DNA from 2 places in the Halomonas aquatica genome. Region 1 is predicted to be linked to the other one. Evidence: predicted binding sites of a transcription regulator. Region 1 holds the regulator's gene; the other holds the start of a gene.

What was found. Region 1 encodes PhoB, which activates phosphate uptake and scavenging genes when phosphate is short. Its sites were predicted from a motif close to TGTCATANNNNTGTCANA; they were not measured.
Region 2: a site for PhoB is predicted at 2,877-2,894, ahead of ABE960_RS03265 (PstS family phosphate ABC transporter substrate-binding protein). Genes of this name have one in related genera too.

The regions. Positions count from the first base shown of each region.
Region 1 is NZ_JBEGCJ010000004.1:186,768-196,891, reverse strand. It holds gene ABE960_RS09905 (ABC transporter permease subunit) at 1-479, shown strand, start outside; gene pstA (phosphate ABC transporter permease PstA) at 490-2,037, shown strand; gene pstB (phosphate ABC transporter ATP-binding protein PstB) at 2,070-2,876, shown strand; gene phoU (phosphate signaling complex protein PhoU) at 2,924-3,652, shown strand; gene cysZ (sulfate transporter CysZ) at 3,734-4,474, shown strand; gene phoR (phosphate regulon sensor histidine kinase PhoR) at 4,462-5,772, opposite strand; gene phoB (phosphate regulon transcriptional regulator PhoB) at 5,774-6,463, opposite strand; gene ubiA (4-hydroxybenzoate octaprenyltransferase) at 6,551-7,447, opposite strand; gene ABE960_RS09865 (chorismate--pyruvate lyase family protein) at 7,484-8,023, opposite strand; gene ABE960_RS09860 (NAD(P)/FAD-dependent oxidoreductase) at 8,123-9,283, shown strand; gene ABE960_RS09855 (HU family DNA-binding protein) at 9,501-9,776, shown strand; gene ABE960_RS09850 (hypothetical protein) at 9,837-10,124, shown strand, end outside.
Region 2 is NZ_JBEGCJ010000002.1:12,627-22,750, reverse strand. It holds gene ABE960_RS03280 (STAS domain-containing protein) at 1-448, shown strand, start outside; gene tal (transaldolase) at 564-1,502, opposite strand; gene ABE960_RS03270 (Bcr/CflA family multidrug efflux MFS transporter) at 1,642-2,829, shown strand; gene ABE960_RS03265 (PstS family phosphate ABC transporter substrate-binding protein) at 2,955-3,968, shown strand; gene pstC (phosphate ABC transporter permease subunit PstC) at 4,083-5,339, shown strand; gene pstA (phosphate ABC transporter permease PstA) at 5,358-6,524, shown strand; gene pstB (phosphate ABC transporter ATP-binding protein PstB) at 6,589-7,428, shown strand; gene ABE960_RS03245 (ArsJ-associated glyceraldehyde-3-phosphate dehydrogenase) at 7,574-8,647, shown strand; gene arsJ (organoarsenical effux MFS transporter ArsJ) at 8,640-9,875, shown strand; gene ABE960_RS03235 (DnaJ C-terminal domain-containing protein) at 10,037-10,124, shown strand, end outside.

The sequences.
Region 1 (10,124 bases):
TCGCCGTGCGCAATGCCATGATCGTCGGCATGGCCATGGGCTTCGCCGTGATGCCCACCGTCTACGCGCTGGCCGAGGATGCCCTCTCGGGAGTGCCGAGAAGCCTCGTGGAGGGTGCCCAGGCGCTGGGCGCGACCCGCTGGCAGACCCTGTGGCGGGTGCTCCTGCCGGCGGCGTCGCCGGGGATCTTCTCGGCGGTGATGATCGGCGCCGGCCGGGCCGTGGGCGAGACCATGATCGTGCTGATGGCCAGCGGCAATACCGCCCTGATGACCCTTAACCCCCTCGACGGCCTGCGCTCCATGGCAGCGACCATCGCCATTGAGCTGCCGGAAGCCGGCCCCGGAAGCGTTCATTATCAGCTGCTGCTGCTGGCGGCGTTGTTGCTGTTCGTCTTCACCTTCCTGGTCAACACCCTGGCCGAGCTGGTGCGAACTCGCCTGCGCCGGCGCTACCAGCGCCTGGGGGGTGGTTCATGAGAGGTGGATCATGAGGGTGGCGACGACACGCCGGCTTCGCCTGCCACGGGGAGAAGGCGCCGGGGCCTGGCTGTCCGCCGGCAGCGTTGCGCTCTCGCTGCTGGCCCTGCTGGCCCTGCTGGGACTCCTGGCGATGCGTGGCCTGGGGCACTTCTGGCCGTCGCCCGTCGCCCTGGTAGTGCTCGATGATGGCCGACAGCTTGCCGGCGAGCGGGTCCGCGAGGTGCCGCTCGCCCACGGCGAGGGGCTCGAGCGGCTCTATCGCACCGGCAACCGCGACCTCGATGGCGCTCGCTGGGACTGGGTGAGGGTCTCGGCCATCGACGCGGTGAGCCATCCGGCGGAGCTGGTGGTGCTAGAGCGGCGCCGCTGGGGGGAGGCGATCGGCCGACTGGCCGCGGTGGAGGACGACGCCGGGCAGCGTATCGAGGGGGAGGCCGCCTGGGCGGCCCTCGAGGCCCGGCTGGCCGAGCTGACCTCGCTACGACGGGCCCGCGACACCCTGCGCAAGGAGGTCATCCTGCCTCGCGTCGGGGTGTTCGAGGTCGAAGGCCGGTTGGACCCTGATTTCGCCTCGGCCAATGCCCGACTGCGCGAGCTGCAGGCGGCCATGGAGGGAGGGCGTCTGATCCTGGATACCGCCGAGGGCGAGACGCTGGTGGTCCCGCTGGAGCAGCTGCTGAGCGCCCGTCGCCCCAACGCCATGTCGCCACTCGACAAGCTCACCGCCTGGGGGAGTGGTGTCTGGCGTTTCCTCTCCGAGGGGCCAAGGGCAGCCAATACCGCCGGCGGCGTCTGGCCGGCGATCTTCGGTACCGTGCTGATGGTCATGCTGATGTCGATCCTGGTGATGCCCTTCGGCGTGCTGGCGGCGATCTATCTCAACGAGGTGGCCCATCAGGGACGAATGACGCGTCTGGTGCGCATCGCCGTGCGCAACCTCGCCGGGGTACCCTCCATCGTCTATGGCGTCTTCGGCCTCGGGGTCTTCGTCTACGGGGTCGGTGGTCGCATGGACGAGTGGTTCTTCGATGAGACCCTGCCCTCGCCGACCTTCGGCACCGGCGGGTTGTTGTGGGCCTCCCTGACCCTGGCCCTGCTGACCCTGCCGGTGGTGATCGTGGCCACCGAGGAGGGGCTGGCGCGGATTCCCGACCAGCAGCGCGAGGGGGCCCTGGCGCTGGGGGCGACCCGGCTGGAAATGCTGTCCCGGGTGGTGCTGCCCATGGCTGCCCCGGCCATGCTGACCGGGATGATCCTGGCCGTGGCCAGGGCCGCCGGAGAGGTCGCCCCGCTGATGCTGGTGGGGGTCGCCAAGCTGGCGCCTCAGGTGCCGGTGGACGCTGACTTCCCCTTCCTGCATCTTGAACGCAAGTTCATGCACCTCGGCTACCATATCTTCGATGCCGCCTTCCACGGGGGCGATGTCCAGGCCGCGATGCCACTGGTCTATGCCACGGCGCTGCTGCTGGTGCTGGTGATCCTGGTGCTTAACCTGACTGCAATATTTCTGCGTCATCATCTGAGTACACGCCACGGGGCGCTCACGCGTCGATGAGCCCAGCACCGTTGCGCCACCCGGGAGCCTCGATGCCACTCGTGAAGGACCAGCGCCACTCGCCATTCATCGACTTCCCCCCCGAGGCCAGCAGTCTGGCCATCCGGGGCCTGAGTCTTGCCTATGGTGACAAGCAGGCACTCAACAATCTCACGCTGAGGGTGCCGAGGCATCGCGTCACTGCCTTCATCGGACCCTCTGGCTGCGGCAAGTCGACCCTGCTGCGCGTGCTCAATCGCCTCCACGACCTCAACGACGAGGTGGTGCGTGGGGGTGAGGTGCGGCTCGAGGGCGAGGACATACATGCCCCCGAGGTGGCGGTGGCGGAACTGCGTCGGCGGGTGGGCATGGTGTTCCAGGCACCCAATCCCTTTCCCATGTCGATCCATGACAACGTGGCCTTCGGGTTGCGCCTGCAGGGCGGTCTTAGCAAGCGCAAGCGAGACGATATCATCGAGTGGGCGCTGCGCTCGGCGGCGCTGTGGGACGAGGTGAAGGACCGCTTGCGGACCTCGGCCTGGTCGCTCTCCGGCGGCCAGCAGCAGCGTCTGGTGATCGCGCGGACCCTGGCGGTGGGCCCTGAGGTGCTGCTGCTCGACGAGCCGGCCTCGGCGCTGGATCCGATCTCCACACTGAAGATCGAGGAACTGATTCGTAACCTGAAGTCGCATCTGACCCTGGTGCTGGTCACCCACAACATGCAGCAGGCGGCGAGGGTCTCCGACTACACCGCCTTCCTGCAGGACGGTGAGCTCGTGGAATATGGACCCACCGAGACCCTGTTCACCAACCCGCGCCTTGCGCGTACAGAGAATTACATCACCGGGCGCATGGCCTGAGCGACGGCCTTTACCGACAAGCGGGCCCTGCCCCCAAGGAGAATCCGATGGACATTACCAGCGATATCCACAGCCAGCATATCTCGCGGCAGTTCAACCAGGAACTCGATGAGCTCAAGACTCACCTGATGGCCATGGGCGGCCTGGTCGAGAAGCAGGTCCAGGACGCCGTGTCGGCCCTGCTCGACAGGGACTCGGCCCTTGGCCAGCGAGTGGTCGACAACGACCGCGCCGTGAACGACATGCAGATCAAGATCGATGAGGAATGCACCCAGGTGCTGGCGCGTCGCCAGCCCACCGCCTCGGACCTGCGCCTGGTGCTGGCGGTGATCCGCGCCGCCTCGGATCTGGAGCGGATCGGCGACGAGGCCAGCAAGATCGCTCGCAATGCCATCGACCTGATCGAGGCCGACAGCGGTAACCGCGGTTTCGTCGAGGTGCGCATGATCAGCGAGCACGTGCGCCGCATGGTGCGAGACGCCCTGACCTCCTTCGCCCGCCTCGATACCGAGCTGGCGCTCAAGCTGGTGCACGAGGACGACGAGGTCGACAACGAGTACGGCAGCGCCATGCGCTCACTGATGACCTTCATGATGGAGGATGCCCGCGCGATCTCGCCGATCCTCAGCGTGATGTGGATCCTGCGTGCCCTGGAGCGCATCGGCGACCATGCGAACAACCTGGCCGAGTACGTCGTCTACCTGGTCAAGGGGCTCGACATCCGTCATACCGCTCCCGGCGACCTGGACAAGGACATGTTCGAGCCCAGGACTTGACCCCGAACCCCGATTGACCCTCGATGCGCAGGCCGCCGCCCCTCGGGCGGCGGCCTGCGACGTGATGATGAGGACTCCTGCATGCTCGATGCCTTCACCGCGCTGACCCGCGGGACCCGCCTGGTCTACTCTCGCGGCCTGCGCCGCTACGTGTTCCTGCCGATACTCGTCAACCTGCTGGTCTACGGCGCCATGCTGGGCTATGTGGTGGGGAATTTCGGCGCCTGGCTCGACGGCTGGATGGCCATGGTGCCCGAGTGGCTGTCCTGGCTCTCCTGGCTGATCTGGCCGCTGTTCGTGGTGAGCCTGGTGCTGATGGTCTTCTTCACCTTCACCCTGGTGACCCACCTGATCGCCGCGCCCTTCTATGGCTTCCTGGCGGCCCGCGTGGAGGAGCAGGTGAGCGGCCGGCCACCCCTGGACGACCGCGGCCTGCTCAGGACCGGGGTTGACGCCCTTGGGCGCGAGCTGGTCAAGCTGGCCTACATCCTGCCGCGCATGGCGCTGCTCTTCGTGGTGAGCTGGATCCCGGTGGTCAACCTGGTGGCGCCATTGCTGTGGGCGCTCTTCTCGGCCTGGATCATGGCGATCACCTACCTCGACTACCCCATGGACAACAACAAGGTCAGCTTTCGCGACATGCGCCGTCGGCTGGGCTCGCGCCGGTGGCCGACCCTGACCTACGGCGGCTGGGTAACCCTGATCACCTGGTTGCCGTTGGCCAACCTCTTCCTGCTGCCCGGCGCCGTGGCCGCCGCGGTGCTGATGTGGGAACGCCACTACCGTGGGCTGGCGTCTGGGGTGCCGCCTCAGGCGCGCTGAGCGCTCTGTATCTCCCGCAGGCGTCCGGCGGGGAAGACGCAGCGGAAGGTGGCTCCCCGTCCGGGACGGGAGTCGATCTGCAGCCTTGCGTCGTGTCGCAGCAGCACGTGCTTGACGATGGCGAGCCCCAGGCCGGTGCCGCCGGTTTCGGTGCTTCGACCCTTGTCGACCCGATAGAAGCGCTCGGTGAGGCGCGGCAGGTGCACCGGGTCGATGCCCTCACCGTCGTCCTGCACCTCCAGGCAGGCGCCGTCCCCACGCAGGCGCCAGCGCAACACGATATGGCGCCCCTCGCCGGCATAGCGCACGGCATTGAAGGCCAGGTTGGAGAGCGCACTGCGGATCTCCTGCTCGCTGCCCACCAGGGCCCTGGGATCCTCGCACTCCACCGTGATGACGTGCCTTCCGTCGGAGAGTGCCGCGGCATCTCGGCGCACGGCCTCGAGCAGTGCCGCCATGTCCAGGGGGCCATCATCCCGGCCGCCCTGGTCGATCTCCAGACGCGAGAGCAGCAGCAGGTCATTGACCAGATTCTGCATGCGATCGGTCTGGGCCTGCATCTGTGACAGGCCTCGGCTCAGGCGGGGCGGCAGCTGGTCGGCCATGTCCGAATAGGTCTCCAGGTAGCCAGCCAGCACGGTCAGTGGGGTCCTCAGCTCGTGGGAGACGTTGGCCACGAAGTCGCGGCGCATCTGTTCCAGGCGGTGCAGTCGCGTGATGTCACGGGCCATCACCAGGCGTTCGTCGACACCATAGAGGGTGATCTGGAACTGCAGGATCCTCGAGTCGTCGATGGGTGAGGGCAGGGTCAGCGGCTCACGGTAGTCGCGTCCATGGAAATAGTCGACGAAGCGCGGGTCGCGCATCAGGTTGGTGATGTGCTGGCCGCGGTCCTGGTGGGGCTTGAAGCCGAGCATCTGCTCGGCGGCACTGTTCCACCACTCCAACGCACCGTGGCGGTCCAGCATCACCACGCTGTCGCGCATCGCCTCCGAGGATTCCTGTATGCGCAGCAGCGTCGAGCGCAGGCGCTGCTGGGTGAGTCGCTGGCTCTTCTGGTAACGGTAAAGGCGGTCGAACAGCTCGCCCCACAGGCCGCTGGCGGCGGGGGGCTCCTCCTGGGCGCGTTGGGTCAACCATTGGTATAGCGCGTGCAGCTGGCGCAGGTGGAAGGCCAGGCAGAGCAGCAGGGCGGCGGCGATGCCGGTTGGGATGGCGGCGAAGGGCCAGCCGACCAGGACCCCGGCGGCGACCAGGGTCGCCAGGCGCCAGAACTCACGTCTCCATAGGCGACCCACGTCAGCCCTTGGCGGAGAACCGGTAGCCGGTGCCACGTACGGTCTGGATCAACTGGTGGTGAGGCTCGCCCAGCGCCTTGCGCAGGCGGCGGATATGCACGTCCACGGTACGCTCCTCGACATAGACATTGCCGCCCCACACCTGGTCGAGCAGCTGGCCGCGGGTGTAGGCCCGCTCCTGATGGGTCATGAAGAACTGCAACAGCCGATACTCGGTGGGGCCCATCTCCAGCGAGCGACCGTCGATGCTGACCCGGTGGCTGACCGGGTCGAGCACCAGGCCATCTATTTCCACCGGGTCCTCGACGCCCTGGGGGGTGGCGCGGCGCAGCACTGCCTTGAGGCGAGCCACCAGCTCCCGCGGCGAGAAGGGCTTGGTAATGTAGTCGTCGGCTCCGGCCTCGAGACCCTGAATCTTGTTGTCCTCCTCACCCTTGGCGGTGAGCATGATGATCGGCAGCTCGGCGGTGGCCTCCTCGCGTTTCAGGCGACGGGCCAGCTCGATGCCACTGGTCCCGGGCATCATCCAGTCGAGCAGCACAAGGTCGGGCTGATGATCGACCACCATGGCGTGGGCCTGCTGGGCATTGTTCGCCTCGAGGACGCGATAGTCGGCCATCTCCAGCGCCACCGCGATCATCTCACGGATCGGGGCCTCATCGTCGACGATCAGAACGGTCTTGGCGGTCATCCCGGAGCCTCATGGTCAATGTAAGGTCGATGACGATGACAGCATGTCATGATGACAATAGCGTGACAGCCTTTGTCTGTCGCCCGTTCAGCCCCCGTTCACTGCCGGCCACAGGGATAGCGCGATGCCCGCGAAGACCAGCAGGCCTGACCAGTGGTTGTTGAGGAAGGCCTGGAAGCAGCGGTCGCGGTCACGCTCGCGGATCAGCACCTGCTGGTGCATGAAGGTCGCCGCCATGGCGGCCAGTCCGAGCCAGAAGAAGCCTCCCAGTTCGAGCAGCCATCCGGCCCAGGCCAGTAGCCCAAGGGTCAGGCCCTGCAGCAGGCCGATCATCAGCCGGTCGGCGTGGCCGAACAGCACCGCGGTGGACTTGATGCCGATCTTCAGGTCGTCGTCGCGGTCGACCATGGCGTATTCGGTGTCATAGGCCACCGTCCAGGCCAGGTTGGCGGCGAACAGCAGCCAGGCCACCGGCGGCAGCGTGCCCAATACGGCACCGAAGGCCATGGGGATCGCCCAGGAGAAGGCCGCACCGAGAAACGCCTGGGGCAGGTGGGTGTAGCGCTTCATGAAGGGGTAGATGGCGGCCAGAACCACGCCCACCACCGAGAGCATCACCGTGAAGAGGTTGGTGAACCAGACCAGCGCGAAGGCCGCCATCACCAGGATGGCGAACAGCCCCTGTGCCTCGCCCTCGGCGATGCGGCCATTGGCCAGGGGACGGTTCCTGGTGCGCTTGACGTGGCCGTCGAAGTGGCGGTCGGCGTAGTCGTTAACTACGCAGCCGGCGGCACGCATCAGGTAGACCCCGGCGACGAAGATCAGCAGCACCTTGCGGCCGGGAACCCCCTCGGCGGCGACCCACAACGCCCAGAGGGTAGGCCACATCAATAGCCAGGTGCCGATGGGGCGGTCAAGCCGGGTCAGGTGCAGGAAGTCGGGCACCCGGGCCAGGCCACTGGGGTGCATCAGGGATCGATCCATCTCGCTCTCTCGCATGTGGAAGCTTGCCGGCAGAGCCTAGCGTGAAGGCAGCCCGAGGTCATCCGTCATGGTATCCAGGAAGCACTCCTGGACCAGCACGGAAAAGCGCCGGTGGCGGAACACCGAGCGGCGCGCCCAGGGGCCGCTGGAGGCGTGAAAGGGGGGTGGGTCTGCCGTGACCTCGATGGGCCCGCGCAACAGGTCGGGCTGTCGGAACAGCCAACTGCCCAGGGAGCGCTCGCCCAGGTGGTCGAGTCGCTGGCCATGCAGGCCGTCCAGGGGCACCACCGAACGGGCCATGACCCAGGGCTGCTCGTCCAGGCACAGCGCCACCTCGCGCAGCCAGGCCAGGCGGCCCAGGGGAAGCCCCAGGGTCAGGGCCTCGTCGCGGCGCGGGCGGCCGAGGCGCTGGTCCAGCAGGCGGACCCGGAAGTCGCGGTGGCCGCCGGCATCGACCAGCCGGGTAGTGAGGGAGTCCCGGGACGCGACCCAGCGCCACCATTCGGGGCTCATGGCGGGGCGTGCCGCCGTCAGGGGACGCCAGCGTGGATCGCTTCCCGGGCCGTTGCTCACCATGTCTCTCCGCGTCGATTTCGAGGGCGGCTAGTGTAACATGTCGGCTCGACACGCTTTCTCGAGACGGGCCGCCACGCCCGCCGTGCATCAAGGATTCCCATGACCGCACCCCTGACCATCATCGGTTCCGGCATGGCGGGTCTCGGACTTCTGCGCCAGTTGCGCCAGCGTGACTCCACGCGACCGATGACCCTGATCACTGCCGACAGCGGTGATGACTACGCCAAGCCGCTGCTCTCCACCGGCGTTGCCAAGCGCCTGCCCCCGTCTCGCCTGGCGGCTCGCTCGGCCCTCGAGGTGGCCGACGAGCTCGACGCCGTGGTGCGCACCCACACCCGAGTGGAGGCCATCGACGCGGTGGCCCGGACCCTGACGATCGGCGCCGAGACCCTGCCCTGGGGGGAGCTGGTGCTGGCCACCGGCGCGGCGCCGGTGCGTCCCTTCGCGGTGCCAGAGGCCGTCGCCGACCGGGTCTTCAGCGTCAATGATCTGGATGACTACCGTGCCTTCCACGCTGCCCTGGCGGCGCTGGGCCGGCCGGCACGGGTGGCGGTGATCGGCATCGGCCTGGTGGGCTGCGAGTTTGCCAACGACCTCGCCGCCGGTGGCCATGCCGTGGAGATGTTGGCTCCGGAACCGGCCCTTTTGCCGCGGCTGGTTCCCGAGCCGCTGGGGCACGCCCTGGGCGAGGCCTTTCGCGATGCCGGGATGGCACTGCACACCGGGCGCCGCCTGGCGACCCTGGAGGCCGAGGGCTCACGGGTGTCCGTGGGGCTCGATGACGGCTCGTCGCTCGCGGCCGATCTGGTGCTGGTGGCCACGGGGCTCGCGCCTCGCACGGCGCTGGCCGAGTCGGCCGGGCTCGCGGTCAGCGAGGCGGGCATCCACACCGACCGCCGGCTGGCGACCTCGGCGCCCGGCATTCATGCCCTGGGCGACGTGGCCTGCGTCGATGGGGTCAATGCCATGTATGTCCAGCCGTTGCTGGCCAGCGCCAAGGCCCTGGCCCGGACGCTGACTGGCACTCCCACGTCGGTGGTCTATGGCCCCTGGCCGGTGCTGGTCAAGACCCCCCTGCTGCCGGTGGTGGCCCTCCCCCCTGCCCGATCCCCATCCCGCTGGCGGATCGAGGGAGAAGGACGTGACCTGACGGCGCTGGCCGAGGACGAGGACGGACGGTTGATCGGCTTTGCGTTGACAGGAGGCAGTGTCCGTCGGAAAGTCGAACTGGCGCGAATCGCTCCGCCGTTGCTAGGCTAGTGACGTCAACGACGGGGCGTACCGCCCTCATCGGAACGCGAAGCCAGAGGTCTTGTCGATTGGAATCATTCGCATGTCGCTTCCACAGGACTCGTTCCGTTCGCTACGCGACAGTCGTTCCAGGCGGCAGTCGAGTGATGCAATGACAGGTCGTGTGACATAACAACACTGCCGGCGATGAACGCCGGCAACGTGATGCCAATACCAGGAGGGCTGTATGCGCAAGCCAGAACTCGCCGCGGCGATTGCCGATCGTGCCGATCTTTCCAAGGACAAGGCCAGCCAGGTGCTCAACGTCATTCTCGACGAGATCACCGGTAGCGTTTCTCAGGGGCAGGATGTCTCGCTGATCGGCTTTGGCACCTTCACCGTGCGTGAGCGGGCCGCGCGCACAGGCAAGAACCCCCAGACCGGCAAGCCGTTGTCCATTCCGGCCAGCAAGACCGTCGCCTTCAAGCCAGGCAAGGGCCTCAAGGACGCCGTCGGCAAGTAAGGCGCTGCGGCCCGCCCAGGCGCGGGTCGCGTCTCATCATCTTCCCGTGGCGGAACCGATATGAAGCTGCGATTGATGCTGTGGCTGCTCGGGGTGATGCTCAAGCGCGCCTTGCGCCGCAAGGCGCGTTTCCGCGAACTGCTCGGCGAGATGCGCGGCCTGGACTGGGGCATCGCCACCGAGGACCTCACCATCGCCCGTCACTACCGCATGTCGTCTCAAGGCATCCGCGTGGGCAATGGCCTGCCGGTGGATCTTGACCTCGAGTTGCGTTTCGAGGATGCGGCCACGGCGATCCGGGTCCTCAAGAAGCCCACCCAGCAGGCCTTCCTCGACGGCATGATGGCC
Region 2 (10,124 bases), on a different contig from region 1:
GTGCGGAGACGTGCGCCTGACGCTCTGTGCCACCCTGGACCAGCAGGCTCGACAACTCGCCGAGACACCCGGGCTCGAGACGTTGATCATCGACCTGAGAGACACCACCAACGTGGACTCCACCGCGCTGGGCTTTCTCGCCAAGGTGGCCATGGCGGTGCAGGGGCGTGTCAGTGAGCGACCGACCATCATCGCCGACAATCCCGATGTCCGGCGGATGCTCGATGTCATGGGATTCGCGCGCATCTTCACCCTGGTGGAGTCTCCGATCACCGAGACCCAAGAGCTCTGCGACCTTCCCGAGATCCCCATCGACGTGGAAGAGACCCGACAGCGGGTGCTCGAGGCGCATCGTATCCTGATGCATCTCAGCGAGCGCAACCGCGAGGAGTTCCAGCCGCTGGTGGAGATGCTGGAGGCCCAGAAGGCCGCTTCCCACGGCCACTAGTGGGGCTCACCCTGCTGCCTGACCTCGGGGCTCGCCCAGCGCGGCCGCCCTTGCTGTCGCGGTGTTCTGTTCCGCATGCTATCTCCGCGTGCTATCCGGCCGCCGTCACGGTCGTCTATCCCTTCCTGAGCTCTCCCAGCAGCGTCTCCAGCTTGCGCTGGTCGGCCATGAACTTGCGGATCCCCTCGGCTAGCTTCTCGGTGGCCATGGCGTCCTCGTTCATCGCCCAGCGGAACCCGGCCTCATCCAGGGGCTCCGGTGCACGGGTCTCGGCGTCCAACGGCTTGAGCCGACGCTCAAGTGGGCCGTGGGTGCCTTCCAGCTCCTCCAGCAACTGGGGGGAGATGGTCAGACGATCGCATCCGGCCAGGGCAATGATCTCGCCTGCATTGCGGAAGCTGGCGCCCATCACGACGGTCTCGTAGCCGTGGCCCTTGAAGTGCTCGTAGATACGCTTGACCGACTGGACGCCCGGGTCGCGGTCACCGCTGAAGTCGGCGTCAGGGGCCTGAGCCTTGTGCCAGTCGAGTATGCGGCCGACGAAGGGCGAGACCAGGGTAACGCCGGCATCGGCGCAGGCCTGGGCCTGGGCAAAGCTGAACAGCAGGGTGAGATTGGTGTGAATGCCTTCGCGCTCCAGTATCCGGGCGGCGCGAATCCCCTCCCAGGTTGCCGCGACCTTGACCAGGATCCGCTCGGGGCCGACCCCATGACGACCATAGCGCGCGATCAGCATGCGGGCCCGGGCCAGGGTGGCGTCGATGTCGAAGGATAGGCGAGCGCTGACCTCGGTGGATACGTAGCCTGGTACCAGGGCGCTGATTTCGCTGCCGATCTCCACGGCCACGGTGTCCAGGGCATCGTCGATGTCGGTGGCATGGCGGGCGATCTCGGCCAGCCGAGCACGGCGAGCCTCATGCTGGGCCGCCTGGAGGATCAGCGACGGGTTGGTCGTGGCGTCGGTCGGCTCGAAGCGGCGGATCGCATCGAGGTCACCGGTGTCGGCCACCACGGTGGTCATGGACTTGAGTTGTGAAAGCAGGTCGTCTGCCATGGTGGGGTCTCTCCTGTTGTCATGGCGCTCACTCTAGCAAGGCAGGAAGGCCGAACATAGGTGGCCGGGACGAGGGTCGGATTTTTGGTTATTATTAGCCCTCTATCTTTCTCTGTGTAGACTCCATCTGGAGGCGTCATTGACCCTTGACTCGCGACGCGTGGCCCTGCTGGTGGCCGCCAACACGGCCCTGGCGCCCTTCGCCATCGATGCCTACCTGCCCGCCATGTCGGCGATCGCCGAGCATATCGGCGCGAGCATCCATCTTACGGAGCTGTCGCTCAGCACCTTCCTGGCCGGCTTCGCCCTAGGCCAGCTGCTGTTCGGGCCGCTCTCCGATCGGCTGGGGCGCAAGCCGGTGCTGCTGGGTGGGCTGGTGGCCTTCCTGATGGCGAGCCTGGTGATCACCACGGTGGATTCACTACCCGAACTGCTGGCCTGGCGCTTCCTGCAGGCTCTCGGCGGAGGGGCCTGCGTGGTCAACTCCGCGGCCATCGTGCGCGACTGCTTCCAGGGGCGGGAGGCGGCCAAGGTGATGTCGACCATGGCGATGATCATGATGCTGGCGCCGCTGGTGGCCCCTGCGGTGGGCAGCGGATTGCTCTATCTCGCCGACTGGTGGCTGATCTTCGTCTTCCTGGCGGTCTATGCGGCCTTCCTGCTCTGGCTGATGGGCACCAAGCTGCCAGAGACCCGGGCGGCGGATCGTCCGGCGGCCTCCCTTGGCCAGGTGCTGTCGAACTACTTAAGCGTGCTGCGACACCGTGAGGGCATGGGCTATATCTGTGCGGCCTCGATGTCCTTCGCCGGGCTGTTCGCCTTCATTACCGCCTCGCCGTTCCTCTATCTGGAGCATTTCGGGCTGTCGCCGGCACTCTATCCCATCGTGTTCGGCGCCAACGTGGTGACCATGGCAGCGTCCAACCGCCTCAACATCCGCCTGCTGCGTCGCCGCAGTCCCCAGCAGAACCTGCGCCTGGGGCTGGGCATCCAGCTCTTCGCCACCACGGGACTGGTGCTGATGGTGGCCAGCGGTCTAGAGTCGCTCGTGACCGTGGTGCCGCTGGTCATGCTGTTCGCCGGCACCATCGGACTGGTGGCCCCCAATGCCATCTCCTCGCTGCTCGATCACTTCCAGCACATGAGCGCCACCGCCGCGGCCTTGCAGGGTACTCTCCAGTTTTCCAGCGGGGCGCTTGCGGGGATTCTGGTGGGGGCCTTCGAGGTCGACAGCGCCTGGCCCATGGTGCTGACCATGCTGGTCGCCGCCACGCTCGGCAACATCGGGTTCCGGGTCCTGGCGGGCCGCGCAGCGGCGCGATCCTGACCCGCTGACCCGGCCCGAGGGTGAGAAAGCGGGTGCGGTTCCTTGCCTGTCATGAAGCTGTCACTTTCCTGGGGCATCGTGTGTCTCGCGAAGGTTGAATACTTTCCTCGACAGGAGATCGCTCCATGAATCGCATCCTCAAGACTACCGTCATCGCTGCCGCCGTCGTCGGTGTAACCGGTGTCGCCCAGGCTCGCGAACAGGTCCGCATCGTCGGCTCCAGCACCGTGTATCCGTTCGCCAGCTATGCGGCCGAGGAGTTCGGTGCCACCACCGAGTACCCGACGCCGGTCATCGAGTCCACCGGTTCCGGTGGCGGGCTGCGCCTGTTCTGCAACGGCGTGGGTGACGACACCCCGGACATCACCAACGCCTCGCGTCGCATGAAGCCCTCCGAGTTCGAGCGTTGCGAAGAGAATGGCGTCACCGACATCACCGAGGCCTTCATCGGCTACGACGGTATCGCCTTCGCACAGTCCATCGACAACGCCGCGATGGACGTCACCCGCGAGCAGATCTTCCTGGCACTCGCCGCCAAGGTCCCGGTCGATGGTGAACTGGTCGACAACCCGTATACCCGGTGGAGCGAGATCGACACCGCCCTGCCGGCGCGCGAGATCGCCGTCTATGGCCCGCCCACCACCTCTGGCACCCGTGACGCCTTCGAGGAACTGGTGATGGAAGTCGCCTCCGAGGAGATGGAGGCCTACGGCGGTGAAGGCTACACCGACATCCGCACCGACGGTGCCTTCATCGATGCCGGCGAGAACGACAACCTGATTGTCCAGCGCCTGGCCGAGAATACCGATGCCTTCGGTATCTTCGGCTACTCTTTCCTCGAGGAAAATGCCGACACCCTGATCGGGTCCAACATCGACGGTGTCGCGCCGACGCCTGATGCCATCGGCAGCGGCGAGTACCCGGTGTCACGCTCGATGTTCTTCTACGTGAAGAACCAGCACGCCGACGAGGTGCCGGCCATGGACGCCTTCGCCAAGATGTTCATGAGCGAGATGATGATCGGTGAGCTGGGCTACCTGAAGGGCATCGGCCTGATCCCGGCGCCGCAGGAGATGCGCGAGGAAGCACGCCAGGCAGTCGAGAGTCACGAGCCGCTCGAGCTCGCCGACCTGAAGTAACGTCGGGCCCTCTGCCACACCCGGCCGGCAGCCAAGCTCTGCCGGCCGGGTCACGTTTCGACGGGCGGGGCCACCCTGGGCCGGCCTGCGGATGAATTCCTTCGAGAGACACCTATGCAGACCAACCAGATAATCGCCATGTTCGGCGGCGCCCTGCTGCTGCTGGGTCTGATAGCCTTCTTCCTGGGGCGTGCCAAGGCCTCCCGGGTACGTGCCTCCGGCAAGACCATGTACGCCCAGCCCGACCAGTACGCCTGGTTCGCCGTGCTGTCGACGGCGGGTCCCGCCATGGTGGTGAGTGCGCTCGGCGGCTTCGTGTTGCTGCTGCTCGGGGCCGAGATCCCCACCCTCTACCTGCTTGGCGGCAGCCTGGCCATTGCCTGCCTCGGGCTTGCCATCGGCATGCTGATGGTGCGTCCGGACTTCCACGCCCGCCAGGCCATCGAGCGGGTGATCCGCTTCGTGCTGGCGGGGGCCGCGCTGATCTCCATCTTCACGACGCTGGGCATTCTGGTGTCGATCATCGGCGAGGCCCTGCGCTTCTTCCAGATGCAGAACTTCTGGGACTTCATCACCGGGACCATCTGGAACCCGGGGGCCAGTTTCCTCGAGGCCGCCGGTCGTGGGGATGAGGGGGGAAGTGCCGCCCAGTTCGGTTCGGTGCCACTATTCGCCGGCACCTTCATGATCACCGCGGTGGCGATGCTGGTGGCGATTCCCATCGGTTTGCTTGCCGCCATCTACATGTCGGAGTTCGCGCCGCAGCGCGTGCGTACCGTAGCCAAGCCGGTGCTCGAGGTGCTGGCCGGCATTCCCACCGTGGTGTATGGCTTCTTCGCCGCCATCACCGTGGCGCCGATCATCGTCAGCGTGGCCGGCTTCTTCGGGCTCGAGGCTTCCTTCAACAACGCCCTCGCTCCAGGCATCGTCATGGGCATCATGATCATCCCCTTCATCTCGTCGCTCTCCGACGATGTGATCAACTCGGTCCCCGACAGCATGCGTCAAGGTTCGCTGGCGCTGGGCATGACCAAGGGCGAGACCATCCGCGACGTGGTGATCCCGACGGCCCTGCCGGGGATCATCTCCGCCTCGCTGCTGGCGGTATCGCGGGCGCTGGGCGAGACCATGATCGTGGTGATGGCCGCCGGCATGCGGCCCAACCTCACGGCCAATCCGCTGGAGGACATGACCACCGTCACGGTGCGCATCGTGGCCGCCCTGACCGGCGACCAGGAGTTCGCCAGTGCCGAGACCCTTTCCGCCTTCGCACTGGGCCTGGTGCTCTTCGTGGTGACCCTGAGCCTGAATTTGGTCTCGGTGATCATGATTCGCCGTTTCCGCGATAAGTACCGGGTCAACAACCTGTAACGCCGAGGACATGTTCCTATGAGTCAATCCTTCGACGACATCAGCGCCCAACTGAAGCGCCGCCACCGCAAGACGGCGCGCCTGAAGTGGATCTCCATGGGCGCCCTGGGGCTGGCCGGCCTGTTCCTGGTGCTGTTCTTCGCCGACATGCTGGTCAAGGGCATGCCCGCCTTCCAGCAGGCACAGGTCCAGGTCCAGGTCGACTACAGCGAACAGGCCAGCCAGATCCCCCTGGCTGCCTTGAACGAGGACGCACGTCCGCTGGTCAGCCGCGGCTACCTGCGCCTGATCCCGGGCCGCATGGAGGACGACCCCGACCTGCTGGGCACCACGCGCATGGAGTGGGTGCTGGCCGACGGCCAGGTGGACCAGTACCTCAAGGGCCATCACACCAAGCTCAAGGCCGGCGACCAGGCCGTGGTCGACCGGCTGGTAGAGGAGGGGCGTGCCGAGCTCAGGTTCAACACCACCTTCTTCACCAGCGGTGACTCCAAGATGCCCGAACTTGCCGGCATCGCCTCCGCCGCCATGGGCACGTTGCTGACCCTGCTGGTGACCCTGGCGGTGGCCTTCCCGATCGGCGTGATGACGGCGGTGTATCTCGAGGAGTTCGCGCCGGACAACCGCATCACCCAGGCCATCGAGATCAACATCAACAACCTGGCGGCGATCCCCTCGATCCTGTTCGGCCTGCTGGGCCTGGCGGTCTTCATCAACTTCTTCGGGGTGCCACGTTCATCGCCGCTGGTCGGTGGCCTGACGCTGGCGCTGATGACCCTGCCGGTAATCATCATCGCCACTCGGACGGCGCTGCGCAGCGTGCCGGAGTCGATCCGCCATGCCGCCTTCGGGGTGGGCTGTTCGCGCTGGCAAGTGGTGCGCGATCACGTGCTGCCGCTGGCGCTGCCAGGGATCATGACCGGCTCGATCATCGGCCTGGCGCAGGCCATGGGCGAGACGGCGCCGCTGATCATCGTCGGCATGGTGGCCTTCATTCCCGACATCACCACCTCCTTCACCGAGGCGGCCACGGTGCTGCCGGCGCAGATCTTCACCTGGGCGGGAGAGCCTGACCGGGCCTTCATCGAGAAGACCTCCGGGGGCATCCTCGTGCTGCTGACCATCCTCATCAGCCTGAATGCCACGGCGGTGGTGCTGCGCAAGAAGTTCGAGCGCCGTTGGTAGCCACCGACACGACACAGGATATCCTCAGATGAACATGCAAGTTGCCGAGCGGAGTATTGCGCCCATGTCAGGTGATCAAAGGTCAGGTCATGAAAGGTCACGTCGCGAACCCGGTCAGCCGGTGACGCGCAATGATGATGCCCACCACGAGCTTTCCATCCGAGTGCGCGACCTCAACCTCTGGTACGGCCAGAGCCAGGCGCTCAAGGGCATCGACATCGATGTCTTCCAGAAGAATGTCACGGCGCTGATCGGGCCGTCCGGTTGTGGCAAGTCGACCTTCCTGCGTTGCCTCAATCGCATGAACGACCTGATCCCCAATGTCCGTCTCGAGGGGCTGGTGGAGATGGACGGTCGCGACGTCAATGCCGCGAAGATGGACGAGGTGGCCCTGCGCCGCCGGGTGGGGATGGTCTTTCAGAAGCCCAACCCCTTTCCCAAGTCGATCTACGAGAACGTTGCCTACGCGCCACGGATGCACGACCTGGTGAGCCGCAAGTCGGACCAGGACGAGCTGGTGGAGAGGGCCCTGCGGGATGCCGGCCTCTGGGAGGAGGTCAAGGACAAGCTGCAGCAGCCCGGCACCTCGCTATCCGGCGGCCAGCAGCAGCGCCTGTGCATCGCCCGTGCCATCGCCGTGCAGCCCGACGTGATCCTGATGGACGAGCCGACCTCGGCGCTGGACCCGATCTCCACGGCGACCATCGAGGACCTGATGGACAAGCTCAAGCAGCAGTTCACCATCATCACCGTGACCCACAACATGCAGCAGGCGGCGCGGGTGGCCGATTACACCGCCTTCTTCCACCTGGGCGAGATCATCGAGTACAACGACACCAAGACGATGTTCTCCAACCCACACAACAGGAAGACTGAAGACTACATCACCGGCCGCTACGGCTGAGGGTGCCGTGAGGGAAGAACGATCGACGGGGAAGCCACGGGCTTCCCCGTCGATGTTTTGGATACCGTCACGGGATTGACATCGGGGGAGCGATATATGAAATCCCGTATATCCTTCATCCATCCCGATTTCTCGAGGAGACACCATGACAGTTCGCATCGGCATCAACGGCTTCGGCCGCATCGGCCGCCTGGCCCTTCGCAGCCTCTGGCCCCGTATCGAGGCAGGGGAGGCCGAGGTCGTGCGCATCAATGACCCGGGCGGCGATGCCGCCACCTTCGCCCATCTGCTGGAATTCGACTCGGTACACGGCCGCTGGTCGCCGGGGCAGGGCATCGAGGCCGAGGACGACGCCCTGGTGATCGACGGCCGCCGCATCGCCTTCAGCACCAACAGTGCGCTGGGCGACAGCGACTGGTCCGCCTGCCAGGTGGCCATCGAGTGCTCCGGCAGGATGAGGGCAACCGATCCGCTCAAGGCCTATCTCGACCAGGGCGTCGAGCGGGTCGTGGTCAGCGCACCCGTGAAGGAGGAGGGTGTACTCAACGTGGTGATGGGCGTCAACGACGATCGCTATGACCCGCAGCGGCATCACATCGTCACCGCGGCGAGTTGCACCACCAACTGCCTGGCGCCGGTGGTCAAGGTAATTCACGAGGCCTACGGCATTCGCCATGGATCGATGACCACGGTACATGACATCACCAACACCCAGGTCATCCTGGATGCCCCCAGCTCGCCGGACGGGGCCGACCTTCGCCGCTCTCGGGCCTGCGGCATGAGCCTGATCCCCACCACCACCGGCTCGGCCAAGGCGATCACGGCGATCTTCCCGGAACTCGAGGGCAAGCTGAACGGCCATGCCATCCGCGTGCCCCTGGCCAACGCCTCGCTCACCGATATGGTCTTCGAGCTCGAGCGCGAGGTGACGGTGGAGGAGGTCAACGCCACGCTCAAGGCGGCCGCCGAGGGGGAGCTGGCCGGCATCCTGGGCCATGAAGAGCGTCCGCTGGTCTCCATCGACTACCGTACCGATTCACGCAGCGCGATCATCGATGCCCTGTCGACCCTGGTGGTGGGTGGTACCCAGCTCAAGCTCTACGCCTGGTATGACAACGAGTGGGGCTACGCCAACCGAACCGTCGAGCTGGCCCTGAAGGTGGGGAGTGAGCCGGTGGGAAGTGAGCCGGTGGAAAATGAGCAGGTGGGCCATGGTTGATGCTACACCGCTGGCCGCGCGCCTCAGGGCGCTGCCCTTCGAGGTCCGCCAGTACCTGCTGATCACCGCCAACTACTGGGCCTTCACCCTCACCGATGGTGCCCTGCGCATGCTGGTGGTGCTCTATTTCCACCAGTTGGGCTACTCGCCGCTGGAGGTGGCGCTGCTGTTCCTCTTCTACGAGGCATTCGGCGTGGTCACTAACCTGGTGGGGGGTTGGCTGGGCGCCCGGCTGGGATTGAACCGCACCATGAACGCCGGGCTCGCCCTGCAGGTCGTCGCCCTGGCCATGCTGACGGTGCCCGCCGCATCGCTGACGGTGCCCTGGGTGATGGCGGCCCAGGCACTCTCGGGGATCGCCAAGGATCTCAACAAGATGAGCGCCAAGAGCGCGGTGAAGGTGCTGGTGCCCAGGGATGGCCCCGGCGCCGGCAGCGCGCTCTATCGCTGGGTGGCGGTTCTCACCGGCTCCAAGAATGCCCTCAAGGGCGCCGGTTTCTTCCTCGGCGGGCTGCTGCTGACCCTGATCGGCTTCCGGGGCGCGGTGATCGGGATGGCGGTGATGCTCCTCGTGGTGCTGGCCCTCTCCCTGATGCGGTTGAGGGCCGATCTGGGCCGCCAGAAACGCAAGCCCAGGTTCTCGGAGGTGTTCTCCACGTCGCGGGCGGTCAACGTACTCTCGGCGGCCAGGCTGTGCCTGTTCGCCTCCCGGGACGTTTGGTTCGTGGTGGCACTACCGGTGTTTCTCTATGATCAGCACGACTGGAGCCATTGGATGGTGGGCGGCCTGCTGGCGCTCTGGGTGATCGGCTATGGCGGCGTGCAGACCCAGGCGCCGCGCCTCACCGGCCGGGTCCGGGGCGAAACGCGGGGCATCACGGTGGCCTGGGCCCTGGCACTCGCCGGCCTGCCGGCGCTGCTGGCGCTGATGCCCCTGGCCCAGGTGGGCTGGCTGGTGGCAGGGCTGCTGGCCTTCGGCGTGATCTTCGCCATCAACTCCAGCTGGCACAGCTACCTGATCGTCCACTACGCGAGGGCCGACGGGGTCTCCATGGACGTCGGTTTCTACTACATGGCCAACGCCATGGGACGGCTCCTGGGGACCCTGCTCTCCGGATGGCTCTATCAGAGCCAGGGGCTCGCCGCCTGTCTGTGGGTATCGGCGGCCCTGGTGGCAGCCAGCGCGGCGCTGGCCCTGGCGCTACCGCGGGAGTCATTGGCCCGGTGACCTCGCGCTCGGGGCAGGTTTGCGTTACCGGCTGAGGCGGCATCTGGCCTAGTCCTTCGGCCATCTTCGACTAGGCTTGAGTCAATCGCCGATGTCTTTTCAGGGGTGACGCTCGGGTCATCCTGCCTGGATTGACAGGCCTCCAGCCGGAGTCCTCTTACGTGGAATTCAAGGATTACTACCAGGTTCTCGGGGTAGAGAAGACCGCGACCCCCGACGAGATCAAGAAGGCTTATCGCAAGCTGGCGC